One region of the Lysinibacillus sp. EB106-09-02-XG168 genome, then DNA from elsewhere that is predicted to be linked to it. Evidence: a T-box and tRNA genes for the amino acid it is inferred to sense, from the RefSeq annotation. Region 1 holds a T-box; the other regions hold tRNA genes.
What was found. A T-box is a leader RNA that pairs with one kind of tRNA and senses whether it is charged. The one in region 1 lies ahead of AC3WSO_RS17845 (valine--tRNA ligase), so its partner is inferred to be a tRNA-Val.
Positions count from the first base shown of each region.

Region 2: it encodes a tRNA-Val, which carries the amino acid that the T-box ahead of AC3WSO_RS17845 (valine--tRNA ligase) is inferred to sense. The anticodon was not compared.
Region 3: it encodes a tRNA-Val, which carries the amino acid that the T-box ahead of AC3WSO_RS17845 (valine--tRNA ligase) is inferred to sense. The anticodon was not compared.
Region 4: it encodes a tRNA-Val, which carries the amino acid that the T-box ahead of AC3WSO_RS17845 (valine--tRNA ligase) is inferred to sense. The anticodon was not compared.

Region 1 is NZ_JBYTDN010000003.1:3,486,614-3,489,838, forward strand. It holds gene AC3WSO_RS17845 (valine--tRNA ligase) at 1-2,149, opposite strand, end outside; T-box leader at 2,274-2,549, opposite strand; gene AC3WSO_RS17850 (YszA family small membrane protein) at 2,654-2,848, shown strand; gene AC3WSO_RS17855 (valyl-tRNA synthetase) at 2,825-3,225, opposite strand, start outside.
Region 2 is NZ_JBYTDN010000003.1:4,139,921-4,143,145, reverse strand. It holds rRNA gene AC3WSO_RS21070 (23S ribosomal RNA) at 1-455, shown strand, start outside; rRNA gene rrf (5S ribosomal RNA) at 572-687, shown strand; tRNA gene AC3WSO_RS21060 (tRNA-Asn) at 704-780, shown strand; tRNA gene AC3WSO_RS21055 (tRNA-Ser) at 786-877, shown strand; tRNA gene AC3WSO_RS21050 (tRNA-Glu) at 908-982, shown strand; tRNA gene AC3WSO_RS21045 (tRNA-Val) at 997-1,072, shown strand; tRNA gene AC3WSO_RS21040 (tRNA-Met) at 1,098-1,172, shown strand; tRNA gene AC3WSO_RS21035 (tRNA-Asp) at 1,177-1,252, shown strand; tRNA gene AC3WSO_RS21030 (tRNA-Phe) at 1,267-1,342, shown strand; tRNA gene AC3WSO_RS21025 (tRNA-Thr) at 1,352-1,427, shown strand; tRNA gene AC3WSO_RS21020 (tRNA-Tyr) at 1,437-1,520, shown strand; tRNA gene AC3WSO_RS21015 (tRNA-Trp) at 1,530-1,603, shown strand; tRNA gene AC3WSO_RS21010 (tRNA-His) at 1,620-1,695, shown strand; tRNA gene AC3WSO_RS21005 (tRNA-His) at 1,728-1,803, shown strand; tRNA gene AC3WSO_RS21000 (tRNA-Gln) at 1,821-1,895, shown strand; tRNA gene AC3WSO_RS20995 (tRNA-Gly) at 1,902-1,976, shown strand; tRNA gene AC3WSO_RS20990 (tRNA-Cys) at 1,985-2,058, shown strand; tRNA gene AC3WSO_RS20985 (tRNA-Leu) at 2,106-2,186, shown strand; gene thpR (RNA 2',3'-cyclic phosphodiesterase) at 2,716-3,225, shown strand, end outside.
Region 3 is NZ_JBYTDN010000003.1:3,825,973-3,829,197, reverse strand. It holds gene AC3WSO_RS19425 (cysteine desulfurase family protein) at 1-563, shown strand, start outside; rRNA gene rrf (5S ribosomal RNA) at 1,163-1,278, shown strand; tRNA gene AC3WSO_RS19415 (tRNA-Val) at 1,289-1,364, shown strand; tRNA gene AC3WSO_RS19410 (tRNA-Thr) at 1,368-1,443, shown strand; tRNA gene AC3WSO_RS19405 (tRNA-Lys) at 1,450-1,525, shown strand; tRNA gene AC3WSO_RS19400 (tRNA-Leu) at 1,547-1,631, shown strand; tRNA gene AC3WSO_RS19395 (tRNA-Gly) at 1,678-1,752, shown strand; tRNA gene AC3WSO_RS19390 (tRNA-Leu) at 1,758-1,846, shown strand; tRNA gene AC3WSO_RS19385 (tRNA-Arg) at 1,860-1,936, shown strand; tRNA gene AC3WSO_RS19380 (tRNA-Pro) at 1,950-2,026, shown strand; tRNA gene AC3WSO_RS19375 (tRNA-Ala) at 2,033-2,108, shown strand; tRNA gene AC3WSO_RS19370 (tRNA-Met) at 2,135-2,208, shown strand; tRNA gene AC3WSO_RS19365 (tRNA-Ile) at 2,215-2,291, shown strand; tRNA gene AC3WSO_RS19360 (tRNA-Ser) at 2,307-2,399, shown strand; tRNA gene AC3WSO_RS19355 (tRNA-Met) at 2,450-2,524, shown strand; tRNA gene AC3WSO_RS19350 (tRNA-Asp) at 2,528-2,603, shown strand; tRNA gene AC3WSO_RS19345 (tRNA-Phe) at 2,619-2,694, shown strand; tRNA gene AC3WSO_RS19340 (tRNA-Gly) at 2,698-2,771, shown strand; tRNA gene AC3WSO_RS19335 (tRNA-Ile) at 2,778-2,854, shown strand; tRNA gene AC3WSO_RS19330 (tRNA-Asn) at 2,859-2,935, shown strand; tRNA gene AC3WSO_RS19325 (tRNA-Ser) at 2,945-3,035, shown strand; tRNA gene AC3WSO_RS19320 (tRNA-Glu) at 3,038-3,109, shown strand.
Region 4 is NZ_JBYTDN010000003.1:3,833,766-3,836,990, forward strand. It holds tRNA gene AC3WSO_RS19460 (tRNA-Ile) at 1-57, opposite strand, end outside; tRNA gene AC3WSO_RS19465 (tRNA-Gly) at 64-137, opposite strand; tRNA gene AC3WSO_RS19470 (tRNA-Phe) at 141-216, opposite strand; tRNA gene AC3WSO_RS19475 (tRNA-Asp) at 232-307, opposite strand; tRNA gene AC3WSO_RS19480 (tRNA-Met) at 311-385, opposite strand; tRNA gene AC3WSO_RS19485 (tRNA-Ser) at 436-528, opposite strand; tRNA gene AC3WSO_RS19490 (tRNA-Ile) at 544-620, opposite strand; tRNA gene AC3WSO_RS19495 (tRNA-Met) at 627-700, opposite strand; tRNA gene AC3WSO_RS19500 (tRNA-Ala) at 727-802, opposite strand; tRNA gene AC3WSO_RS19505 (tRNA-Pro) at 809-885, opposite strand; tRNA gene AC3WSO_RS19510 (tRNA-Arg) at 899-975, opposite strand; tRNA gene AC3WSO_RS19515 (tRNA-Leu) at 989-1,077, opposite strand; tRNA gene AC3WSO_RS19520 (tRNA-Gly) at 1,083-1,157, opposite strand; tRNA gene AC3WSO_RS19525 (tRNA-Leu) at 1,204-1,288, opposite strand; tRNA gene AC3WSO_RS19530 (tRNA-Lys) at 1,310-1,385, opposite strand; tRNA gene AC3WSO_RS19535 (tRNA-Thr) at 1,392-1,467, opposite strand; tRNA gene AC3WSO_RS19540 (tRNA-Val) at 1,471-1,546, opposite strand; rRNA gene rrf (5S ribosomal RNA) at 1,557-1,672, opposite strand; rRNA gene AC3WSO_RS19550 (23S ribosomal RNA) at 1,790-3,225, opposite strand, start outside.

The DNA of each region.
Region 1 (3,225 bases):
CCGCACGAACAGTTGGCCATGCTGCCACTGTAATTGATTCACCTTCATGAGGTAAGTGCTGCCAGATTTCTTCTGTAATGAATGGCATGAATGGATGTAATAGACGCATAGTTTGGTCTAAAACGTAAGCTAAAATAGAACGAGTCGTTTTCTTAGCTGCTTCGTCATCACCATATAACGGTAATTTAGCCATTTCAATGTACCAAGAACAGAAATCATCCCAAATAAAGTTATATAGCTCACGGCCTACTTCACCAAATTCATAACGTTCTGCAAGAGATGTTACACGTTCAATTGTTTCATTTAAGCGAGTAAGAATCCATTTATCGGCAACTGATTTTTCACCAGTTAAGTCGATTTCATCATATGTCATACCTTCCATATTCATTAAAGCAAAACGAGAGGCATTCCAAATTTTATTTGCAAAGTTCCATACTGACTCTACTTTTTCAGTTGTATAGCGTAAATCTTGACCAGGAGAAGATCCAGTAGCTAAGAAGTAACGTAATGAATCAGCACCATACTGATCAATAACGTCCATAGGGTCTACACCATTGCCAAGTGATTTACTCATCTTGCGTCCTTCCCCATCACGTACTAAACCGTGAATTAATACATCTTTGAATGGGCGCTGACCTGTAAATTCAAGACCTTGGAAGATCATGCGAGAAACCCAGAAGAAAATAATATCATAACCAGTTACAAGTGTGCTTGTTGGATAGTAACGCTTAAATTCTTCGTTAGTCTCATCTGGCCAACCCATTGTAGAAAATGGCCATAGTGCTGACGAGAACCATGTATCTAATACGTCTTCATCTTGCGTCCAATTTTCTGCATCTACTGGTGCTTCTTTACCTACGTAAACTTCACCTGTTTCATTGTGATACCAAGCAGGGATTTGATGACCCCACCATAATTGACGAGAGATACACCAGTCACGAATGTTTTCCATCCAGCGAGAATATGTGTTTTCAAAACGAGATGGTACAAAGTTTACTTGCCCTTCTTCATCTTTTTGAAGAGTAAGTGAAGCATCAGCAAGTGGTTGCATTTTTACGAACCATTGTGCAGAAAGATATGGCTCTACAACAGCACCAGAACGCTCAGAGTGCCCTACAGAATGTGTATGCTCTTCAATACGAATAAGCACACCAGCTTCTTGTAAATCAGCTACGATTTGCTTACGACATTCAAAACGATCCATACCGTTATACTTGCCAGCAAGCTCGTTCATAGTACCATCTTCATTCATAACAAGAATGCGTTCTAAGTTGTGGCGGTTACCAACCTCAAAGTCATTAGGATCGTGTGCTGGTGTCATTTTTACAACCCCAGTACCGAATTCCAAATCTACGTAGTCATCTGCTACGATTGGAATTTCACGACCTACGATTGGTAAAATAACTGTTTTACCGATTAAGTGTTGATAGCGCTCATCATTCGGGTGAACAGCTACCCCAGAGTCACCTAGCATTGTTTCGGGACGTGTAGTTGCTACTTCCACATATCCTGATCCATCAGCTAATGGATATTTCATATGATAGAATGCACCTTGAATATCTTTATAGATAACTTCAATATCTGATAATGCTGTTTTTGCAGCTGGGTCCCAGTTAATAATGCGTTCGCCACGATAGATTAGGCCTTTTTCATATAATTGAACGAAAACAGTTTTAACTGCATCAGAAAGACCTTCATCAAGTGTGAAACGCTCGCGAGAGTAATCTAATCCAAGACCAAGCTTCGCCCATTGATCACGAATATGCCCAGCATATTCTTCTTTCCATTCCCATGTTTTTTCGAGGAATTTTTCACGACCTAAATCATAACGTGTAATATTTTCTTCTCGTAATTTAGCTTCTACTTTTGCTTGTGTCGCAATACCTGCATGGTCCATTCCTGGTAACCAAAGTGCATCATAACCTTGCATACGCTTCATACGAATTAAAATATCTTGTAATGTTGTATCCCAAGCATGGCCAAGGTGTAGTCTACCTGTTACATTCGGTGGTGGAATAACGATAGAATAAGGCTCCTTTTCACTTGTAGGCTGCGCCTCAAAAAATTTCCCTTGTAACCACCATTCATAACGACCTGCTTCAATGGACTGTGGATCATATTTTGTTGGCATTGAAATGTTTTCTGTCATTTTGACTCCTCCTGTTAACTTAATAATTTTTTTGGGTGAGATAGTACCAATCATTCTGTTTTTATGTCTCATGTAAAAGGACATTTACAAAAAGATTAATAAAAATAAAAAAACTCCTAACGTCAAAAAGGACGAAGGAGTTTAAGTTCGCGGTACCACCTTTAATTCCAGCAGAGGCGAGTTAAGCTATCATACGTTTCATCAGAAAAATGTACTACTTGCTTAAGCCTTTACTACTGGCTCTCAATTCGGTAACGGTGTTTAACCGGCTTTAACTACTGTTAGTTCACTAAAGCTGCTCGAGGGCTACATTCAACTAGGTACAAATAGAAACTTTTCAGCTACCGTTTCCTCTCTTAAAATGTACAAATAATTTACTCTTCCCTGTCATAGCATTTGCATTTATATTCAACTTTTTCACATTGTACCCCAAAATCGTGCAATTTTTCAAGTGATTTAGTCATTTTTTAGGAAGCACTACTAGAAAAGGAAGTGAAAATTCAAATGCGACGACGTAAGTATAATCCTTGGCTTTTACCACCATGGCTACGACAATTTCGTTTTTATTGCAAAACGATAATTGTTCCAATTTGTGCTTTTCAGTTTATACGTGTCATCATCATTCCAACATCTGGGGATTTCATCATCTTATTGCTCCTTTTACTTATATGCTATTTACTTTTGAATGAAATCATTTGAAACACGAACCTTTAGCGGTGTATAGTCTTCGGTTAAATCCCAGATCATCGATGGCACTTCATGCCAGGAACTAGATTCACGGACTACAATATTACTTGAGGACTCCCTCAACATTATTTTTGATGCAGGCTTTTCTTTTTTGTCTGAAGCAACTATTGCTTCAGACTTTTCCTTTTGAACTGCAAATGAAACAGTCTTTGATTTTTCCTCTTGTGCTGAAGCTACTGCAGCTATGGTTTTTTCTTCTTGATTCGAAGCTACTGCAGTTGTAGGTTGTTTTACTTGTGCCGTTTCTTTTGCAAGGTCCCCGTTCTCAATTTGAGCTGAGGCATTGACAGACTGTTTTTCAAAAACGTGCGCTTTTTCTAACGCAAGCT
Region 2 (3,225 bases), 650 kb from region 1:
GGGATAACAGGCTTATCTCCCCCAAGAGTCCACATCGACGGGGAGGTTTGGCACCTCGATGTCGGCTCATCGCATCCTGGGGCTGTAGTCGGTCCCAAGGGTTGGGCTGTTCGCCCATTAAAGCGGTACGCGAGCTGGGTTCAGAACGTCGTGAGACAGTTCGGTCCCTATCCGTCGTGGGCGTAGGAAATTTGAGAGGAGCTGTCCTTAGTACGAGAGGACCGGGATGGACACACCGCTGGTGTACCAGTTGTCTTGCCAAAGGCATCGCTGGGTAGCTATGTGTGGACGGGATAAGTGCTGAAAGCATCTAAGCATGAAGCCCCCCTCAAGATGAGATTTCCCATTACGCAAGTAAGTAAGATCCCTCAAAGACGATGAGGTAGATAGGTTCGAGGTGGAAGTGTGGTGACACATGGAGCTGACGAATACTAATCGATCGAGGACTTAACCAAAATGTTTGAAACATTCAATGCACCGTTTATCCAGTTTTGAAAGAATAAAAACTATTAAAAATATACTTGTAACTTCAACAAAGATATGTTATAATAAGTATTGTCTTTCAAAATAGTCTAGTGATGATGGCAAAGAGGTCACACCCGTTCCCATACCGAACACGGAAGTTAAGCTCTTTAGCGCCGATGGTAGTTGGGGGCTTCCCCCTGTGAGAGTAGGACGTCGCTAGGCTATATGATAAAATTATTCCGAAGTAGCTCAGTTGGTAGTAGCACCTGACTGTTAATCAGGTTGTCGCAGGTTCGAGTCCTGCCTTCGGAGCCATTCTTGGAGAGTTGTCCGAGTGGCCGAAGGAGCACGATTGGAAATCGTGTAGGCGGTTAACACTGTCTCAAGGGTTCAAATCCCTTACTCTCCGCCAGCACTTTAAGGATTTTCCATTCCAAACGATGGCCCCTTGGTCAAGTGGTTAAGACACCGCCCTTTCACGGCGGTAACACGGGTTCGAATCCCGTAGGGGTCACCATTTAATACCCAGATGGAGGATTAGCTCAGCTGGGAGAGCATCTGCCTTACAAGCAGAGGGTCGGCGGTTCGAGCCCGTCATCCTCCACCATTATTTAAATAAATCACCTTATTATCGCGGGGTGGAGCAGTGGTAGCTCGTCGGGCTCATAACCCGAAGGTCGTTGGTTCAAATCCGGCCCCCGCAACCAAAATGGTCCCGTGGTGTAGCGGTTAACATGCCTGCCTGTCACGCAGGAGATCGCCGGTTCGATCCCGGTCGGGACCGCCATTTTTTAAAAATATGGGTCAGTAGCTCAGTTGGTAGAGCATTAGATTGAAGCTCTAAGTGTCGGCGGTTCGATTCCGTCCTGACCCACCATATTTTTTTGCCGGTGTAGCTCAGTTGGTAGAGCAACTGACTTGTAATCAGTAGGTCGTGGGTTCGACTCCTATCGCCGGCACCATGTATTCCCGGAGGGGTAGCGAAGTGGCTAAACGCGGCGGACTGTAAATCCGCTCCTTAGGGTTCGGCGGTTCGAATCCGTCCCCCTCCACCAGTTTTTTATAGGGGCATAGTTTAACGGTAGAATAGAGGTCTCCAAAACCTTTGATGTGGGTTCGATTCCTACTGCCCCTGCCAATTAATTAATTTCATGGCGGTTGTGGCGAAGTGGTTAACGCACCTGATTGTGGTTCAGGCATTCGTGGGTTCGATTCCCATCAGTCGCCCCATTTAATTTAAAATAATAAAATATAATAATATGGCGGTTGTGGCGAAGTGGTTAACGCACCTGATTGTGGTTCAGGCATTCGTGGGTTCGATTCCCATCAGTCGCCCCATTTATATATTTAACTTTTGGGATATAGCCAAGCGGTAAGGCAACGGATTTTGATTCCGTCACGCCCTGGTTCGAATCCAGGTATCCCAGCCATTTATTGCGGAAGTAGTTCAGTGGTAGAACACCACCTTGCCAAGGTGGGGGTCGCGAGTTCGAACCTCGTCTTCCGCTCCAATTATTAAGGCGGCATAGCCAAGTGGTAAGGCACAGGTCTGCAACACCTTTATCACCGGTTCAAATCCGGTTGCCGCCTCCATAATTTATTACTCAATCGGTTTATCCGATTTTTTTTATCTCCATTGTGCCGGTGTGGCGGAATTGGCAGACGCGCACGACTCAAAATCGTGTTCCTTTGGAGTGTCGGTTCGACCCCGACCACCGGTATCTTTAGTTTAATTTACGTTACGATAAAAAAGTTAAGAAAGCTCATAAACCTTGATATGATAGGGTTTATGAGCTTTTTGCATTTCCTGAGAATAAGATAGAAAACGATAAGAATTGATTTTGTTTTACACAAATTTTACACATAATCAGATTTGTTTTACAGTAGTAATCCAAAGTGATGCACCAGCAGCACGAACGTTTTTGTAACAGCAGTAACAATAATAGAAGCTATTAAGTTAAACAGGAGTTTAACAAGGAGAAGGGAAATAAATATTGAGATAATAGGTGCTGTGGTAACAGGAACACCGAAAGCTGGGGAGTTATTTAATAAGAAAAGATAATAAGAAAAGATAATAAGAAAAGATAATAAGAAAAAAATAGATAAAAAGCAAAGTGGATTATTTAAATAGCAGGAATGTTTACTTTAGCTGAGCAGTATTCGCCTTTAGCGTGAGTAGTTATGGTTAAATTATAGTAGGAAAAGACATAATGCCTGTGAAGTAGCATTTACGATGAGAGAGGTATGATTATGAACAGACACTTTTTTATTGCGGTTCCACTTCCTTCAGACATTAAAGCAGCTCTTAATGTGAGAGGGGAAAAATTAAAAACAGACTTTCATTTTAAACGATGGGTTCATCAGGAAGATTATCACATCACTTTGGCTTTTTTAGGTCATGCGGATGAAGAGCAATTACAAGCTGTAATGAATGAAGCGAGGGGAAATCTTTTGAATGTTTCTCCATTCGAATTAAAAATTCAGGGGTTCAATACTTTTGGAAGAAAAGAATATCCAAGAATTTTATGGGCGGATCTGCTCGAATCGCGGCAATTAAAAGTTGTGCAAGAAATAGTATACCAAGACTGTATGAAGGTTGGATTTGAATTAGATAAGAAGCCCTTTGTCCCCCATATAACTGTTGCAAGAAAGTGGGATGAAGCATGCGGGAAAATTTCGTCAGAGGCATTGATGGAAGATAATTTTCAGCTTCCTGAATTTCTAGTAGAAGAAGTAGTTTTGTACGAATCAAGAATTGAG
Region 3 (3,225 bases), 340 kb from region 1:
ATTGTGTACAATCCTTTTGTAAACTCTCGTTAAAACAGCAAGTAGATGCTATTACTGTGTCAGCGCATAAAATAGGTGGGCCAAAAGGGTGTGGTGCCATATATATGAATCCTGAGCTCCGTGTTCCTGCATTAGCACCAGGTGTCACACATGAGCGCGGGCTAAGGGGAGGAACACTAGATACCCCAGCTATTGTCGCTTTTGCTACGGCGATTGAAGATTATCAATATGAGCGTCAGCATTATGCTGCATTACGTCAATACTTTAAGGAGAATTTACTAGAGACGTGTCAGATCATTGAGTGTAAGGATCAATTGCCCAATATTTGTGGTGTATTGATGAAAAGAGTAGAAGGGCAATACGTTTTGTTAAAATTAAATGAAGCGGGGATATGTATTTCTACAGGAAGTGCCTGTGATATTCATAGTGAATCTGGTACAAAAGCGATTTTATCAATGGGTTATTCTATGGAAGCGGCTCGCCAATTTTTTAGAATATCCTTTGGTCCAGCAACGACATTTGAGGAAATTAATCGATTACAAAGGGCACTTTCAAGCCTTTAATGTTTGTCATGTGAAATATAGTAAATGAAAGGTTCAATAAATAATATTGAGGATAAATTAAATAATTTTGAAATGATAATTTACGTACATGTTAAGAAGAATAATCTTTGTTGGATATTTTTGTTCGTATATACTTATTTCGGTGACTTATTGGAGCGAAGGGCTACTCAAGTACTCCTGTCGTAAAGCATTGATTTTGGGGGAAGAAGTAGCTTGTAGCGAAAATTAGTACCTTTTATTTATAAAATGAATATAAATAGTTGATTAATTCTCATCTAGTAAATTAATAGTTTTCTTTTAATTAAACAATTGCTATAATAAATAGCAGAGTGATAATTTCTCGTACGAAACGAAAAATATCTCTAAAAAGTAATAATTTCTTTTTTTTATAAAAAAGCATTGCATAATGCTAGAAAACGTTATACAATAATTCTTGTCTTGAAGGACAGGTAATAAACTTCAAAACGAAATACATAAAGGTTTCAACATACGAGTAGTTCGAGGAAGCGATGAAGATAGGGAAGGACGTACTTAAGTACATGACTGACTGAGCGACAGAGGCTGACGAAAAGATACGACGTATATCGAAAACTTAATAGTCTAGTGATGATGGCAAAGAGGTCACACCCGTTCCCATACCGAACACGGAAGTTAAGCTCTTTAGCGCCGATGGTAGTTGGGGGCTTCCCCCTGTGAGAGTAGGACGTCGCTAGGCATAATACCCAGGAGGATTAGCTCAGCTGGGAGAGCACCTGCCTTACAAGCAGGGGGTCGGCGGTTCGAGCCCGTCATCCTCCACCATTTGCCGGTGTAGCTCAGTTGGTAGAGCAACTGACTTGTAATCAGTAGGTCGTGGGTTCGACTCCTATCGCCGGCACCATAGTTTGAGCCATTAGCTCAGTTGGTAGAGCATCTGACTTTTAATCAGAGGGTCGAAGGTTCGAGTCCTTCATGGCTCACCATTTAAATTGCCAACAAAATATGCGGGTGTGGCGGAATTGGCAGACGCACTAGACTTAGGATCTAGCGCCGCAAGGCGTGGGGGTTCGACTCCCTTCACCCGCACCATATTTTAAATTTAATAATTGCCAGGATAAATAAATCTTATGCACATGCGGAAGTAGTTCAGTGGTAGAACACCACCTTGCCAAGGTGGGGGTCGCGAGTTCGAACCTCGTCTTCCGCTCCAAATGTGCCGGGGTGGCGGAACTGGCAGACGCACAGGACTTAAAATCCTGCGGTAGGTGACTACCGTGCCGGTTCGATTCCGGCCCTCGGCACCATTTTTTATAATTAGCGCCCGTAGCTCAATTGGATAGAGCGTCTGACTACGGATCAGAAGGTTATGGGTTCGACTCCTGTCGGGCGCGCCAAATTAATATTTATCGGAATGTAGCTCAGCTTGGTAGAGCACTTGGTTTGGGACCAAGGGGTCGTAGGTTCGAATCCTGTCATTCCGACCATTTTATGGGGCCTTAGCTCAGCTGGGAGAGCGCCTGCCTTGCACGCAGGAGGTCAGCGGTTCGATCCCGCTAGGCTCCACCATAAAAGATAACCAGTATAAAGATCCTGGCGGCGTAGCTCAGCTGGCTAGAGCGTACGGTTCATACCCGTAAGGTCGGGGGTTCGATCCCCTCTGCCGCCATCTTAAGGACCTTTAGCTCAGTTGGTTAGAGCAGACGGCTCATAACCGTCCGGTCGCAGGTTCGAGTCCTGCAAGGTCCACCATTTATATATTGTTACGGAGGTATACCCAAGTCTGGCTGAAGGGATCGGTCTTGAAAACCGACAGGCGGGTAACACCGCGCGGGGGTTCGAATCCCTCTACCTCCTCCAGTTTATTTTATAAATGGCGCTTAAAAAACTCGAAAAGAATATTTTATTAACGCGGGGTGGAGCAGTGGTAGCTCGTCGGGCTCATAACCCGAAGGTCGTTGGTTCAAATCCGGCCCCCGCAACCAAATGGTCCCGTGGTGTAGCGGTTAACATGCCTGCCTGTCACGCAGGAGATCGCCGGTTCGATCCCGGTCGGGACCGCCATTTTTTTAAAAATATGGGTCAGTAGCTCAGTTGGTAGAGCATTAGATTGAAGCTCTAAGTGTCGGCGGTTCGATTCCGTCCTGACCCACCATATGCGGGTGTAGTTTAATGGTAAAACCTCAGCCTTCCAAGCTGATGTCGTGAGTTCGATTCTCATCACCCGCTCCAATCTAAGGGCCTATAGCTCAGCTGGTTAGAGCGCACGCCTGATAAGCGTGAGGTCGATGGTTCGAGTCCATTTAGGCCCACCATTATTCCGAAGTAGCTCAGTTGGTAGTAGCACCTGACTGTTAATCAGGTTGTCGCAGGTTCGAGTCCTGCCTTCGGAGCCATTTTTTTGTGGGGAAGTACTCAAGAGGCTGAAGAGGCGCCCCTGCTAAGGGTGTAGGTCGGGTAACCGGCGCGAGGGTTCAAATCCCTCCTTCTCCGCCATTGGCCCGTTGGTCAAGTGGTTAAGACACCGCCCTTTCACGGCGGTAACACGGGTTCGAATCCCGTACGGGTCATACTGAAATGCAGTAGATGTAACTTACATCTACTGCATTTTTTTGATATTTTGTCAAACTTTGTGCAACAGTTGCTCTAAAATCTAACTGAAGCGTTAGTAAATTAGTGTAACGGT
Region 4 (3,225 bases), 350 kb from region 1:
GAACCATCGACCTCACGCTTATCAGGCGTGCGCTCTAACCAGCTGAGCTATAGGCCCTTAGATTGGAGCGGGTGATGAGAATCGAACTCACGACATCAGCTTGGAAGGCTGAGGTTTTACCATTAAACTACACCCGCATATGGTGGGTCAGGACGGAATCGAACCGCCGACACTTAGAGCTTCAATCTAATGCTCTACCAACTGAGCTACTGACCCATATTTTTAAAAAAATGGCGGTCCCGACCGGGATCGAACCGGCGATCTCCTGCGTGACAGGCAGGCATGTTAACCGCTACACCACGGGACCATTTGGTTGCGGGGGCCGGATTTGAACCAACGACCTTCGGGTTATGAGCCCGACGAGCTACCACTGCTCCACCCCGCGTTAATAAAATATTCTTTTCGAGTTTTTTAAGCGCCATTTATAAAATAAACTGGAGGAGGTAGAGGGATTCGAACCCCCGCGCGGTGTTACCCGCCTGTCGGTTTTCAAGACCGATCCCTTCAGCCAGACTTGGGTATACCTCCGTAACAATATATAAATGGTGGACCTTGCAGGACTCGAACCTGCGACCGGACGGTTATGAGCCGTCTGCTCTAACCAACTGAGCTAAAGGTCCTTAAGATGGCGGCAGAGGGGATCGAACCCCCGACCTTACGGGTATGAACCGTACGCTCTAGCCAGCTGAGCTACGCCGCCAGGATCTTTATACTGGTTATCTTTTATGGTGGAGCCTAGCGGGATCGAACCGCTGACCTCCTGCGTGCAAGGCAGGCGCTCTCCCAGCTGAGCTAAGGCCCCATAAAATGGTCGGAATGACAGGATTCGAACCTACGACCCCTTGGTCCCAAACCAAGTGCTCTACCAAGCTGAGCTACATTCCGATAAATATTAATTTGGCGCGCCCGACAGGAGTCGAACCCATAACCTTCTGATCCGTAGTCAGACGCTCTATCCAATTGAGCTACGGGCGCTAATTATAAAAAATGGTGCCGAGGGCCGGAATCGAACCGGCACGGTAGTCACCTACCGCAGGATTTTAAGTCCTGTGCGTCTGCCAGTTCCGCCACCCCGGCACATTTGGAGCGGAAGACGAGGTTCGAACTCGCGACCCCCACCTTGGCAAGGTGGTGTTCTACCACTGAACTACTTCCGCATGTGCATAAGATTTATTTATCCTGGCAATTATTAAATTTAAAATATGGTGCGGGTGAAGGGAGTCGAACCCCCACGCCTTGCGGCGCTAGATCCTAAGTCTAGTGCGTCTGCCAATTCCGCCACACCCGCATATTTTGTTGGCAATTTAAATGGTGAGCCATGAAGGACTCGAACCTTCGACCCTCTGATTAAAAGTCAGATGCTCTACCAACTGAGCTAATGGCTCAAACTATGGTGCCGGCGATAGGAGTCGAACCCACGACCTACTGATTACAAGTCAGTTGCTCTACCAACTGAGCTACACCGGCAAATGGTGGAGGATGACGGGCTCGAACCGCCGACCCCCTGCTTGTAAGGCAGGTGCTCTCCCAGCTGAGCTAATCCTCCTGGGTATTATGCCTAGCGACGTCCTACTCTCACAGGGGGAAGCCCCCAACTACCATCGGCGCTAAAGAGCTTAACTTCCGTGTTCGGTATGGGAACGGGTGTGACCTCTTTGCCATCATCACTAGACTATTTTCAAAGACAAGATTTATTATAACACATTTCGTTATAATTGCAAGCTTTTTTTAAAAAACTTTCTTGTTCTTTCAAAACTGGATAAACGGTGCATTGAATGTTTCAAACATGTTGGTTAAGTCCTCGATCGATTAGTATTCGTCAGCTCCATGTGTCACCACACTTCCACCTCGAACCTATCTACCTCATCGTCTTTGAGGGATCTTACTTACTTGCGTAATGGGAAATCTCATCTTGAGGGGGGCTTCATGCTTAGATGCTTTCAGCACTTATCCCGTCCACACATAGCTACCCAGCGATGCCTTTGGCAAGACAACTGGTACACCAGCGGTGTGTCCATCCCGGTCCTCTCGTACTAAGGACAGCTCCTCTCAAATTTCCTACGCCCACGACGGATAGGGACCGAACTGTCTCACGACGTTCTGAACCCAGCTCGCGTACCGCTTTAATGGGCGAACAGCCCAACCCTTGGGACCGACTACAGCCCCAGGATGCGATGAGCCGACATCGAGGTGCCAAACCTCCCCGTCGATGTGGACTCTTGGGGGAGATAAGCCTGTTATCCCCGGGGTAGCTTTTATCCGTTGAGCGATGGCCCTTCCATGCGGAACCACCGGATCACTAAGCCCGTCTTTCGACCCTGCTCGACTTGTAGGTCTCGCAGTCAAGCTCCCTTGTGCCTTTACACTCTACGAATGATTTCCAACCATTCTGAGGGAACCTTTGGGCGCCTCCGTTACCTTTTAGGAGGCGACCGCCCCAGTCAAACTGTCCGCCTGACACTGTCTCCTGCCCCGCTAAGGGGCATGGGTTAGAATTTCAATACAACCAGGGTAGTATCCCACCGACGCCTCCTTCGAAGCTGGCGCTCCGAGATCTCTGGCTCCTACCTATCCTGTACAAGTTGTACCAAAATTCAATATCAGGCTACAGTAAAGCTCCACGGGGTCTTTCCGTCCTGTCGCGGGTAACCTGCATCTTCACAGGTACTATAATTTCACCGAGTCTCTCGTTGAGACAGTGCCCAGATCGTTACGCCTTTCGTGCGGGTCGGAACTTACCCGACAAGGAATTTCGCTACCTTAGGACCGTTATAGTTACGGCCGCCGTTTACTGGGGCTTCAATTCGCAGCTTCGCTTGCGCTAACCACTCCTCTTAACCTTCCAGCACCGGGCAGGCGTCAGCCCCTATACGTCACCTTACGGTTTTGCAGAGACCTGTGTTTTTGCTAAACAGTCGCCTGGGCCTATTCACTGCGGCTCTCATGCGCTTGCACGCTCAAGAGCACCCCTTCTCCCGAAGTTACGGGGTCATTTTGCCGAGTTCCTTAACGAGAGTTCTCTCGCACACCTTAGGATTCTCTCCTCGACTACCTGTGTCGGTTTGCGGTACGGGCACCTCTCACCTCGATAGAGGCTTTTCTTGGCAGTGTGAAATCAGGAACTTCGTCCATACGGACTCGCCATCACAGCTCAACGTTACAGTGTGCGGATTTGCCTACACACACGCCTTACTGCTTGGACGCGCATATCCAACAGCGCGCTTA